4 regions of the Chromobacterium sp. W521 genome follow, and region 3 is predicted to be linked to each of the others. Evidence: predicted binding sites of a transcription regulator. Region 3 holds the regulator's gene; each other region holds the start of a gene.
The links. The regulator sigma-54, encoded in region 3, starts transcription at its own class of promoters, with help from an activator protein. The targets are predictions, from matches to a motif close to CTGGCACGCTTCATGCTT.
Positions count from the first base shown of each region.

Region 1: a site for sigma-54 is predicted at 1,504-1,521, ahead of ACUXV1_RS17415 (pilin). Genes of this name have one in related genera too.
Region 2: a site for sigma-54 is predicted at 1,743-1,760, ahead of ACUXV1_RS02240 (flagellar hook-length control protein FliK). Genes of this name have one in related genera too.
Region 4: a site for sigma-54 is predicted at 1,806-1,823, ahead of glnA (glutamate--ammonia ligase). Genes of this name have one in related genera too.

Region 1 is NZ_JBRBAF010000010.1:229,175-232,381, forward strand. Features, by position in the region: gene ACUXV1_RS17410 (adenosylmethionine--8-amino-7-oxononanoate transaminase) at 10-1,362, opposite strand; gene ACUXV1_RS17415 (pilin) at 1,559-1,978, shown strand; gene ACUXV1_RS17420 (pilin) at 1,991-2,428, shown strand; gene ACUXV1_RS17425 (Wzy polymerase domain-containing protein) at 2,379-3,207, shown strand, end outside.
Region 2 is NZ_JBRBAF010000001.1:464,247-467,453, forward strand. Features, by position in the region: gene fliM (flagellar motor switch protein FliM) at 1-131, opposite strand, end outside; gene ACUXV1_RS02235 (flagellar basal body-associated FliL family protein) at 137-661, opposite strand; gene ACUXV1_RS02240 (flagellar hook-length control protein FliK) at 768-1,709, opposite strand; gene fliJ (flagellar export protein FliJ) at 1,813-2,262, opposite strand; gene fliI (flagellar protein export ATPase FliI) at 2,272-3,207, opposite strand, start outside.
Region 3 is NZ_JBRBAF010000004.1:217,262-220,468, forward strand. Features, by position in the region: gene ptsN (PTS IIA-like nitrogen regulatory protein PtsN) at 1-435, opposite strand, end outside; gene hpf (ribosome hibernation-promoting factor, HPF/YfiA family) at 557-871, opposite strand; gene ACUXV1_RS07565 (RNA polymerase factor sigma-54) at 939-2,363, opposite strand; gene lptB (LPS export ABC transporter ATP-binding protein) at 2,367-3,095, opposite strand; gene lptA (lipopolysaccharide transport periplasmic protein LptA) at 3,092-3,207, opposite strand, start outside.
Region 4 is NZ_JBRBAF010000011.1:139,870-143,076, reverse strand. Features, by position in the region: gene aroE (shikimate dehydrogenase) at 40-861, opposite strand; gene ACUXV1_RS18180 (rhodanese-like domain-containing protein) at 1,054-1,506, opposite strand; gene glnA (glutamate--ammonia ligase) at 1,881-3,207, shown strand, end outside.

The sequences.
Region 1 (3,207 bases), on a different contig from region 3:
CAAGGCGGATCACGGCAAAGCGATGCTTTGGCCGTCGGCGGTGTTGGATGCGCGCGCCAGTTCCTCCAGAGTGGCTTCGGTGGCGGCGATCAGAAAGGCCATCTCCTCCTCGGTGATCGTATAGGGGGGCATGAAATACACGGTGTTGCCGATGGGGCGCAACAGGCAACTACGGCGCAGCATCGCGGCAAAACAGGCTTGGGCGAAGTCGGCGCGGGAAGTGTCGACTTCGAAAGCCCAGATCATGCCCTTGTGGCGGAAGTTCCTGACGTCCGGGCGAGCTTGCAAGCCCGCCATCATCGTATTGAAACGCTGGGCTTTAGCGGCATTAACCGCCAGGACATCCTCCTCCGCGAAGATATCCAGAACCGACAGCGCCGCGGCGCATGCCAGCGCATTGCCGGTATAGCTGTGTGAATGCAAGAAACCGCGAGTGACATCATCGTGGTAGAAGGCCTGATAAATCGGGCTGCTGGTCAACACGCAGGAAAGCGGCAGGAAACCGCCGGTGATGCCTTTGGACAGACAGAGGAAGTCCGGCATGATGTCGGCTTGCTGGTAGGCGAACAGGCTGCCGGTCCGGCCAAAGCCGACGGCGATTTCATCCGCGATCAAGTGTACTTGGTATTGGTCGCACAGTCGGCGTAGCTCGCTCAGATAGAACGGGTCGTACATCGCCATCCCGGCCGCGCCTTGCACCAATGGCTCCACGATGACCGCGGCGACTTCTCCCGCATGCTTGGAGAGCTGGTTTTCCAGCGCCTGGGCCGCTCTGTGTGCTACATCAGCAGCGCTTTCGCCAGGCAGTGCGCGGCGGGCATCAGGTGACGGTGCGCGCAGGCCTGGCCTCAGCAAGCCGGCGTAGGTGCTGGAAAACAAGGGAACATCGGTGACGGCCAGGGCGCCCACGGTTTCACCGTGATAACTGTTTTCCAGGCTGATAAAGCGGGTTTTGCCCGCTTGCCCTTGGTTGCGCCAATAGTGAAAGCTCATCTTGAGCGCAATTTCCGTGGCGCTCGCGCCGTCGGATCCATAAAACACATGGGCCAAGCCGCTGAGCTTGGCCAGACGCTCCGACAACTCCACTACGGGCTGATGCGTAAAACCAGCCAGCATCACGTGCTCCAGCGTGTCGAGCTGATTCTTGATCGCCTGCTTGATACGCGGATGACCATGGCCAAATAAATTGACCCACCAGGAACTGACCCCGTCCAGATAGCGCTTGCCGTCGAAGTCGCTCAACCATACGCCGTCCGCGCTGGCGATAGGGACGATGGGCAAAGCCTCGTGACGCTTCATCTGTGTACAAGGGTGCCATACGGTGTTGAAGCTGCGCTGCAGCCAGGTTTGGTTATCGCTCATCTCTGTTCTATGTATTCAAATCAAGAGTTTGATGCTATCACAGGGAGGGAGAAGGCTGCGGACTGCCCAAAAACGTCACATTCCTACCTGCTGCGCTATTTATGGCTAGCGGAATTAGTAGGAAAGAGAGTGGGGAAGGGGCTGGCATACTTTCTGCATGAACCGCTCTCTATAAAACAAGCCCTGGAGTCGAGTGATGAGGAAGGAGGCTGGTTTTACTTTGATTGAACTAATGATTGTTGTCGCTATTATCGGCATTTTGGCTGCGATTGCGATCCCAGCGTACCAGAACTATGTGATTCGAGCCAAAGTGGCGGAAGGCTTGACCTATGCGGATCAGGCCAAAACCTCGGTCTCAGAATACTATCTGGCTGGCAATACTTGGCCAAGCACTAATGCTAGCGCGGGTTTGCCGAATACTTTGGCAGGAAATTATGTCAGTAATGTGCAGGTTGGAATCAGTAGTGGAGTGAGCACTGTGACTGTGTTGTTTAATAGCAGTGTGGTCTCAGGCCTGACTGTGATCTTTACCCCTGTAGCTAGTGGTGGTACTGTTGCTTGGTCGTGCTCAACCGGTGCGGCTTATGCTCAATATGTGCCTTCGTCTTGTCATTAAATGGAGCATGTAATGCAAAAATCCCAACAAGGTTTTACTCTTATCGAACTGATGATAGTGGTAGCTATCATTGGTATTCTGGCCGCAATTGCCATTCCCGCGTATCAGGATTACACAAAGCGGGCCAGGGTTTCAGAAGGCTTAAGTTTGGCTTCTGCAGCAAAAACAGCAGTTGCTGAATTTTATGCCTCAAATGGCTCTTTTCCGGGATCTAATACATCTGCTGGTCTGCAGGCAACGATCAGTGGTAACTCGGTAACCAATGTGCAAGTTGGTACGAGCGGTGTAATTACGGTTACCTATAGCACCACATTGATTGATGCTAATAAGAATCAATTGACACTGACCCCTGTTGCATCAGGTGGTTCGATTACTTGGACGTGCGGAGCTTCCGGTACTAGTGCACTTAGCCCTCAATGGCTTCCAGCTAACTGCCGTGCCGGCAACTGATACTAAAAAAACTTGCATCAAAGGGGGGGTGCCATTCGGCACCCTTTTTGCTATGGATAAAAACATAAAATTGCTTTCATTTTTTTTGACAGCATTGGCGATCTCTTTACCGTTCATGAGCTGGTTGCGTTATGCGCCACTGCCTGATTGGGTGTCAGATGCTTCTGCATTTGCATTGCTTGGTTTGGCCATGCTCTGCTTATGTTTTTTAAAATTGGAAAAAGTATACGTTTCCTGGCTTGAATTGGTTTTGTTAGTTGTTGCTATAGTGATGTTGCAATCAGTTTTCTATAGTCAGCTTGCTATTGTTTTTGTTGGTTTGGTTTTGTTTGTTGTGTTGCTGCGGAGCTGTTTGAAGTCGTCTGATATTAATTCTTTGATTGAGGTGCTAGCTAAGGTTGTTGTTGTATTCGCGCTGCTGCAATCTTTTGTTGGTATTTTTCAGGCGTTAAGGATGGGGCAGTATTTTTATGGGTTTATTGTTTATAGTCCAAGCTCTTTAGAGGTGGTTGGAAATGTTGCGCAGCGGAATCAGTATGCGCATTTCCTTTTTTGGGGGGTTCTGTCAGCTTGTTATTTGTATGCGATAGGTCGCATGCGATACAGATTCGTTTTACTTTTTTTGCTGCCAGTGATTTTGGCAATTTCTTGGTCTGGAGCTCGTTTGCCCTTGGCTTATATGTTGTTGACCTTGATGTTGGTGTGGTACTGGTATCGAAGCTTGGCGGATTATGGAAAAGGCCGTAGTGAGGTAAAGTCGTTTGCTTGGGCTGTAGTGG
Region 2 (3,207 bases), on a different contig from region 3:
CGCTCTTGCCGACCGATGTCATAGCCGCGGACGCCTTGGGCGTCGCCGCCGCCGGCATCATCCTCATCCTCCCCGGAGACGCCCCTGAGTAGGGCATCTACCTCTTCCTGGGAAAGAATATCGTCGCCCATGCCGCTTACTGCTTCTGGATGATGAAGGAAGTAAAGAGCACGCTTTCCACCGGCTGCTCCTCGCCGGCGTCCATCGACTCATTGATGATCTGCTTGACCTGGGCCTTCAGGCGCACCTTGCCGTCAGGCGTGGCCAACTCCACGGCGGACTTGGACGACAGCAGCAAGATCAGCGCGCTGCGAATTTTAGGCGCGTAATCGGTGAATTTCTTTTTGGCTTCCTCGTCGGCCAGCTCCGCCTGCATGTCCACCTGCAGCAAGGAGCCGTCGTTGCCGGCCAGGTTCACAACGAAAGTATCCAGTTTTTCGAAGATCGGGGGACCTTCTTTTTTCTTCTTGGGTTTTTCCTTGGTCTGCTCGGCGTGTTCGCCGGCCGCCGCCGGCTTATTCATATTGGTGAACATATAGGCGGCCAAGCCCCCCACCGCGGCCAAGACCAGCACCAGCAATATAATGACGATCAGCATCAATTTACCGCCGCCGCCCCCTGCTTTTTTCTCTGCTTTTTCCGCTTTTTTATCTTCTGCCATATACCTGCCCTGTTCACTGGGTGTTCATAGTGAAATCTTAAACGATTTCTTCACTATATTTTCTAATTTTAGATGCAAATTGAACAGGGGAGATTATCACAAATGATCAGGCGAAAATGCTGAGAATGCCGCGAGCCGCCTTGATGCTGCTCAATGCATCCATCGGCTCGGGCTCGGCGTTCTCGTTCTGGCGCTGCGATTGCCCGCGCTGGAACGCCTGCTGTTGCTGTCCGGATTGTCCGCTGGACACCTGCGCGTCGGTTAGCTGAATGCCGCCGGCGGCCAGCATGGAAGACAGACGATGCATATTGTTTTCCAGCGCCTCGCGCGTGGCCGGCACCGCAGCCGCGAACAACACCTGCGCCTGGTCGTTGCCGTTCATCTTCAGCGTCACCTCGATCGGCCCCAATTGCGGCGGGTTCAGCTGAATCTGCGCCTTGTCGGCTTTGAGGCTGACCATGCCCATCACCTGCTCGCTCATGGCCTTGGCCCAGTTGGGATCGGTCACCGGCTGTTGCACGGTGAACACCGGCGTGGGCGCAGCCGGCTTGGCCGCCAGCTGCTCATGCCCCTGAAGCGGCAAAAACTGCGGCAAGACTTTTCCGTCTTCCGGCAAATTTTGCTGCGCCGGCAGCGACAGATTGCGGGCTTTGGCTAGCGAAGCGGGCAGCGCCGCCGCGATGTCGGGCTTGAGTTCAACGGGCTTGGCGCCGGTTGGCAAATCGCCATTGGCCCGCGGCGAGGTCGTCGCCTGCTGCTGAACGGGCTGCTGCGCGGCGCCCATCAGCGACATCCCCGGCAACGGCATCGCCGAAGTCTGATCATCCTCGCTCTTGGCCGGCTTATCCTTGTCCAGGCCTGCGTCCGCCAAAGCATCGGCGTTGGCGCCCGGCAAGAAGGAACTGCCCAAGGTGCTCATCTGCAGCCCCAGCAGGCTGGCGAACAGATCGCCGGCGCCGGTGTCGCCGGCAGTGGCCAGATTGCCCCCCGGCATATTGGCTTTGCCGCCGACCGGATTGGCCGCGGCTGCGTTCACAGGTGTCGTCATGGCCGACTCTCTACAAGTAAGACGCAAACAGTAAAGCAACTAGCGTGCCACGAAGCTTGAACAGGCCCTTAGCGCCTGTTTGCCATCTGCTGTAAACACGTTCTTACTCCTCGCCGTGGGTGCTGTCCCAAAACCGCCGGGTGGCGAATTCATCGCTGACCTTCTGCTGCACCCGCGCCTCGCGCACGGCGGCGCGCTCTTGCTCGCGCTGCAACAGCTTTTCATAGGCCTTGAGCTTCTTGTATTCATGCTGCCAGGCCTGGCGCTCCAGCAAGAAGCGCTGAGTGCAGCGCTCCACATCTCCCTGCTGCTGCACCATGGCCTCGTCCAGCCGAGCGAGAAAACGCTGGAAATCCTGATATTGCAAAGCACTGATGCCCTGCGCGCCGCGACTGGTCAGCCGTTGCCGGTACTCGCCGCGAAAAGCGTCCAGCTGCTCCAGGCGCGAACGGGCCTCCGCCAGCCGGCTTTGCGCCAGCCGCATACGCTCGGCCGCCGCTTTCTGCTTGTCGTCGGCCAAGCGAATCAACAACAGGTATTTGCTTTCCGCCACGCCTCAGCCTCAGGACAACACGCCCTGCAATTGTTCGCAGCTGGAAGAGAAATCCTGCGACTCATGCATCGGCTGGGTCAAAAAACCGACCATGGGCAGCTGGCGCCGCATTGCGTCGTCCAGCACCGGATCCGAGCCTGGCACGTAGGCGCCGACGCTGATCAGGTCGCGGTTACGTTGATAGCGGGAATACAGCTGCTTGAATTGCCGAGCCAGGGCCATCTGCGCTTGAGGCACCACATCCACCATGACCCGGCTGATGGATTGCTCGATGTCGATGGCAGGATAGTGGCCAGACTCGGCCAGTTCTCGCGACAGCACAAAGTGGCCGTCCAGAATGGCGCGCGCGGAATCGGCGATCGGATCCTGCTGATCGTCGCCTTCTGACAGCACCGTATAAAAGCCCGTGATGGAACCGCCGCCCTCCGCGGCGTTGCCGGCGCGCTCAATCAATTGCGGCAGGCGCGCGAACACCGACGGCGGATAGCCCTTGGTCACCGGCGGCTCGCCAATGGCCAGCGCGATCTCGCGCTGCGCCATCGCGTAGCGGGTCACCGAATCCATCAGCAGCAACACGTCCAGGCCTTGAGCGCGGAAGTATTCGGCCAGCGCCGTGGCGTAGGCCGCCCCGTGCAGACGCATCAGCGGCGGCATGTCCGCCGGCGCGGCAACCACCACCGAGCGGGCGATGCCTTCGTCGCCCAGGATGTTTTCGATGAAGTCCTTAACCTCGCGGCCGCGCTCGCCAACCAAGCCCACCACCACCACATCGGCCTTGGTGAAGCGGGCCATCATGCCCAGCAACACCGACTTGCCCACGCCGGAGCCGGCGAACAGACCGAGGCGCTGACCCCGCCCCACCGTCAACAAACCGTTGATGGCGCGCACGCCGACATCCAGCACATCGCGCACCGGCGATCGGTCCAGCGGGTTCATCGGTTGGCT
Region 3 (3,207 bases):
CAGCTGGTAAAGCTCGTCGCGAATGGAGATGCCCAGCATCTGCTCGCGCATCTGGCGGCTGGAGAACAATTGCGCCAGCTCGGACAGCACTTGCAAGTGCAGGTCCGTGGCCTGTTCCGGCACCAAGAGCACAAACAGGCACTGCACCGGCTTGCCGTCGGGGGCGTCGAAAGGAATAGGCGTTTTCAGGCGGATGAACACGCCCATCGCTTCCTTCAGGCCGCGCGCGCGGCCATGGGGAATCGCCACTCCCTGGCCAAGGCCGGTGGAGCCGAGTTTTTCGCGGGCAAACAGGCAATCGAAGATTTCGCTGCGCGCGATGCCCCGGGTATTTTCAACCAAGAGGCCGACCTGCTCGAATACGCGCTTCTTGCTGGCGACGTCGAGATCCAGCAACACGTGTTCGGGGGTCAGGATTTTGCCGATGAGGTTCATATTGGGTTATGCATGCGGCTGAGAAAAACCCGGCAATTCTACGTTGCCTTGATAGTACTGAAAACGGGCAAGTGCAAAGAAAAGCGGGAACCCGCAGGCTCCCGCCTTCCAATTCAAGGGATTACAGGCTGACTTCAGGCGCCGGAGCACGGTGTTCAGACTGCTTTTCCTTGTGTTTCAGCACTTGGCGGTCCAGCTTGTCGATCAATAGATCGATGGCGGCGTACATATCGGATTCGGTGGCTTCCACGTGAATGTCCTTGCCGGACAGATGCACGTTGACTTCAGCCTTTTGCACCAGTTTATCAACAGACAGAGTAACGGAAATGTCGATCACATGGTCGACATGTCGAGTAACGCGCTCCATTTTGGTTTCAACGTATTCGCGCAGGGCGGGAGTTACTTCCAGATGCAGTCCAGTTACTTTGAGGTTCATACCCTAGCTCCTTCTGGTGTTGACAGTCCGGTCGGGTCGGCCGGATCGCTGTATTCCGCCGCCTGGCTCACAACGTCTTGCGTTGGTTGACCGGCGGTATCTGCATGGCTTCACGATACTTGGCTATCGTGCGTCTGGCAACTTGTATTCCCTGTTTGGACAGCGCTTCGACCAGAGCGCTGTCGGACAGCGGTTTGCTCGGCGATTCGGCGTCTATCAGGCTGCGGATATGCGCCTTGATCGCGGTGGCGGAGCACTCGCCGCCGCTGTCGGTTTCCAGCGCGCTGCCGAAGAAATACTTGAGCTCGAACAGGCCGCGCGGGCAGAGCAGGTATTTCTGGGTGGTCACTCTGGAAACCGTGGATTCATGCAAACCCAGCTCGTCCGCGATGTCGCGAAGGATTAACGGGCGCATGGCCACTTCGCCGTGTTCAAAGAACGATTGCTGCCGTTCAACGATAGCTTCCGCCACTTTCAGGATAGTGTCAAATCGCTGCTGGATGTTCTTCACCAGCCATTTCGCCTCTTGCAGACGCGAGGACATTTCGCCGTTGCCGCCGCGGTTTTCCGCCAGCAGCCGCGCGTACATCTGGTTGACGCGCAGCCTGGGCACGGCGCCGCCGTTCAGGGAGGCCACCCAGCGGCCCTTGCGCTTTCTGACCGAGACGTCGGGGATCACGTATTGGGTGTCGCTGGCGCCGAAACCGGCGGTGGGGCGGGGATTGAGGCGGGCTATCAGCGCCTGGGCGGCGCGCAGCGCGGCGTCGTCCACGCTCAGCTGCTTTTTCAGCCGGGTGTAGTCTCGGTTGCCCAGCAAGGTCAGGTGGTCGCGGACGATGGCCAGCGCCAGCTCGCGCTGGGGCTCGTCCGGATCCAGCCGCTGCAATTGCAGCGCCAGCGCTTCCGGCAGCGAGCGCGCGCCGACGCCGGGCGGGTCGAACTGTTGCAGCAGGCGCAGGCCTATCATCAGTTCGTCGGCTTCGATTTCCAGTTCCAGCGGCAGGTGGCTGGCGATGTCTTCCAGCGTTTGACCCAGGTAGCCGTCGTCGTCCAGCTCTTCGATCAGCAACTGAACGATGGCCTGGTCGCGCGTGGGCAGCGCCACTTCGCCCAGTTGCGCCAGCAGGTGCTCGCGCAGGCTGACAGGACAGGGTACGTTCAGCATCGGGTCCAGTTCGTCGTCGCCGTCGCCGCGACGGCCGCCGCAGCCCCAGTCGCTCAGTTCGCCGGCCTCGGCGCCGCGCTCGCCGTCGTCGCCGGAGGCCTCGTCGCGGGTTTCCGCGGGGCCGTCCTGTTCCTGGCCGGCGGCGGCGTCAGCCGCTTCGCCCTGCGGCGCTTCGTCGCCGCGCTCAAGCAAGGGATTATCCAGCAAGAAGCGCTCGACTTCGGTCTGCAGGTCGAGAGTGGACATCTGCAGCAGCTTGATCGACTGCTGCAGCTGCGGCGTCAGGGTCAGCTGCTGCGATACCTTGAGCTGAAGGGTCTGTTTCATCGCTTACAGGTGGAAGTGTTCGCCAAGGTAGACTTCGCGCACCTTCTCGTTGTTGACCAGTTCTTCCGGTTCGCCGGAGGCGAGCACCGAGCCTTCGCTGATGATGTAGGCGCGGTCGCAGATTCGCAAGGTTTCGCGGACATTATGGTCGGTGATCAGCACGCCGATGCCGCGTTCCTTCAGGAAGGAGATGATTTTCTGGATGTCGATCACCGCGATCGGGTCGACGCCGGCGAAGGGTTCGTCCAGCAGGATGAAGCGCGGCCGGGTGGCCAGCACGCGGGCGATCTCGACGCGGCGGCGTTCGCCGCCGGACAGCGAGAGCGCGCTGCTGTCGCGCAGATGGCCGATGTTGAGGTCGTCCAGCAGCAGGTCCAGCTCTTTTTCCAGTTCCTTGCCCTTGAGGCCGGACACTTCCAGGATGGCGCTGATGTTCTCTTCCACCGTCATGCGGCGGAAAATGGAGGCTTCCTGCGGCAAGTAGCCCAGGCCCAGGCGCGCGCGCTGGTGGATGGGATAGTGGGTGATCACCTGATCGTCCAGGCGGATTTCGCCGTCGTCGGCGCCGATCAGGCCGACGATCATGTAGAAGCTGGTGGTCTTGCCGGCGCCGTTGGGGCCGAGCAGGCCCACCACTTCGCCGCTGGCGATTTCCAGCGCCACGTCCTTGACCACGGTGCGTTTTTTGAAGCGCTTGCGCAGGCGCTCAACCTTGAGCACGCTTTGCGTCATTTGCTGGCTCCGCTGGCGGGTTTGGCCGCCGCCGGCTGCGAGGCGGTGTTTTTCGGCTGCAGGATCACGGTGACGCGGCCCTTGTTGGGGCCGGTGGCGGTGCCGCCGGTCA
Region 4 (3,207 bases), on a different contig from region 3:
GCTCAAAATAGGTCCGGCCCGGCTAGACCCGGGCAGGCGTCAGGCCAGCACTTCCCGCAGCATATTGGTCACTTTGCGAGTGGCCGGCTCCACGCCGCGCCAAATGGAGAAGGATTCCGCCGCCTGCTCCACCAGCATGCCCAGGCCGTCGGCCAGCATGCCGGCGTTCTCTGCCTGAGCGCGCTGCAGGAAGGGAGTCAGGCCCTTGCTGTACACCATGTCGTAAGCCAGGGTGCGCGCAGTAAACAAACCGTAGGGAATGGGGGGCAATTCATTGCTGAGACTGGTCGAGGTAGCGTTGATCACGATGTCGAAGCTGCGGCCCTTCAATTGCTCGTAGCCGATCGCCTCCACCTTGCCCCAGGGCGCAAAGTGGTGCGCCAGCGCCTCCGCCTTGATCAGGGTGCGGTTGGCGATGGTCAAAGAGGCGGGCTTTTGCTCCAGAATGGGTTCCAGCACGCCGCGCACCGCGCCGCCAGCGCCTAGAATCAGCACCTTGGCGCCGGCGATCGGGTAGTCCAGATTATCGACGATGTCGCGCACAAGGCCCACGCCGTCGGTATTGTCGCCGTAGATCTTGCCGTCGCGGAAACACAAGGTGTTGACCGCTTCCGCCGCGCGGGCGCGCTCGGTCAGCTCGTTGGCGAAACGGTAAGCGTCCCCCTTGAACGGCAGCGTAATGTTGAGGCCCTTGCCGCCGGCGGCGACGAACTCGGCCACCACGTCGTTGAAACGCCCCAGTTCCGCGAACAATTTGTCGTAAGCGATATCCTGGCCGGTGGCCGCCGCGAATTCGTTATGGATGAACGGTGACTGGCTGTGCGAAACAGGATTGCCGATAACGGCGTAACGGTCGGTCATGAGTCAGTTTTCCAAGATTGGGTATGTTTTTGGTATCGGATTAGAGAGTGGCTAACAAAACCCTCGCGCCGCGTCGCGCTTGGCTTTGTTGGCGGCTCTCGCCGCGTCCGCGCCGACGTAGCGGCGGCGCTATGACACTTTGCCGTGGAATACGCCAAACATCAACCACGACATCGCCGCGCAGCCCCCGGTTCAGCCTTGTTGCCAGGGCAGCCCGCGCGCTTTCCAGCCCCCCACGGTGTTGCGGTGGCCTGCGGCGTCCTTGTCGCCTTCAAAACCCTCCAACACGTTGTAGGCCTCGGTGTAGCCGGCGGCGGCTGCCATGCGCGCCACCTCGTCGGAGCGCACGCCGGATCGGCACATCAGCATCAGCACGCCCTCCTTGGGCAACATGCTTTGCAATTGCTCGAGGAAACGCGGATTGGGCTGCATGCCGGGAAAGCTGCGCCACTCCAGCCGCTGGGCATAGGGCACCACGCCGACGAACTGCCATTCCGCCGCACTGCGCACATCCAGCAGCACCGCTTCCGGCATGGCTTGTTTCAACTGATGCGCCTCCTGCGGCGTCAAGGCACCGCGATAGGGCAAGCCCTGCTCTTCCCCTCGGCGCTGAGCCTGCTGCAATAGCTGCGTCATCTGATCCATGCATGCTCTCCTCGCGGCCGGGCCGCCTTGTTTAGCCGCTCCCCCTGATGCTGCGCCGACTGGCCTTGGCATCTTAGAACCTGTTCAGCGCAGCAGCCATTGAACCGACTCTCAGCGGGGTTTTGTGAGCCGCTCTTATTACCTTATATACGGATTATCCATATCGACGAAGACGGCCGCAACGCCGTCAACGCCCTATTTTGGTGCATCAGCCAGGCCCAGGCACCACCCTGGTTCATTCAACTTCGCTAGCGCCCGGTTTTGGGCTATGACACAATGGAATCTCAGCGATTTCAAAGCTGGCACGCTTAATGCTTAAGCGCTAGCCATCCACTCATTCGCACATGATGCATGTAGCCTTTCAGGAGAAAACCATGGCGGTTGCAGACGTAGTCAAGCTGATTACCGAAAATGATGTCAAGTTCATCGACCTGCGCTTTACCGACACCCGCGGCAAAGAACAGCACGTGTCGATTCCGGCCCATGTCCTGCTGGACGATCCAGACGCATGGTTCGAACACGGCCACGCTTTCGACGGCTCCTCGATCGCAGGCTGGAAAGGCATCCAGGCATCCGACATGCTGCTGATGGCCGACCCGGCCACCGCGCGCATCGACCCGTTCTACGACGAACCCACCGTCTTCATGCACTGCGATGTGATCGACCCGGCCGACGGCAAGGGCTACGACCGCGACCCGCGCTCCATCGCCAAGCGCGCCGAAGCCTATCTGAAAGCCTCCGGACTGGGCGACACCGCCTACTTCGGCCCGGAACCGGAATTCTTCATCTTCGACAGCGTGACCTGGGGCACCGACATGTCCGGCTGCTTCGTCAAGATCAAGGCGGAAGAAGCCGCCTGGGCCTCCGCCGAGGAGTTCGAGGGCGGCAATATGGGCCACCGCCCCGGCATTAAGGGCGGTTACTTCCCGGTGCCGCCGGTGGACTCCTCCCAAGACATCCGTTCCGCCATGGTGCTGCTGCTGGAAGAGCTGGGCATCCCGGTGGAAGTGCACCACCACGAAGTGGCCACTGCCGGCCAGAACGAGATCGGCACCAAGTTCAGCACGCTCACCCAGCGCGCGGATTGGACCCAGATTCTGAAATACGTGGTGCACAACGTGGCTCACAGCTACGGCAAAACCGCCACCTTCATGCCCAAGCCCATCGTCGGCGACAACGGCTCCGGCATGCATGTTCACCAGTCCATCTGGAAGGACGGCAAGAACCTGTTCGCAGGCGACGGCTACGCCGGCCTGTCCGAAACCGCGCTTTACTACATCGGCGGCATCATCAAGCACGCCAAGGCGTTGAACGCGATCACCAACCCGGGCACCAACTCCTACAAACGCCTGGTGCCGCACTACGAAGCGCCGGTGAAGCTGGCCTATTCCGCCAAGAACCGCTCCGCCTCCATCCGCATCCCGCACGTGGCCAGCCCCAAGGGCCGTCGTATCGAGGCGCGCTTCCCGGACCCATTGGCCAACCCCTACCTGTGCTTCTCCGCGCTGCTGATGGCCGGCCTGGACGGCATCCAGAACAAGATCCACCCGGGCGACGCCGCGGACAAGAACCTGTACGATCTGCCGCCGGAAGAAGATAAGCTGATCCCGACCGTGTGCGCCAGCCTGGACGAGGCCCTGGCCGCTCTGGACAAAGACCGCGAATTCCTGACCCGCGGCGGCGTGTTCTCCAATGACTGGA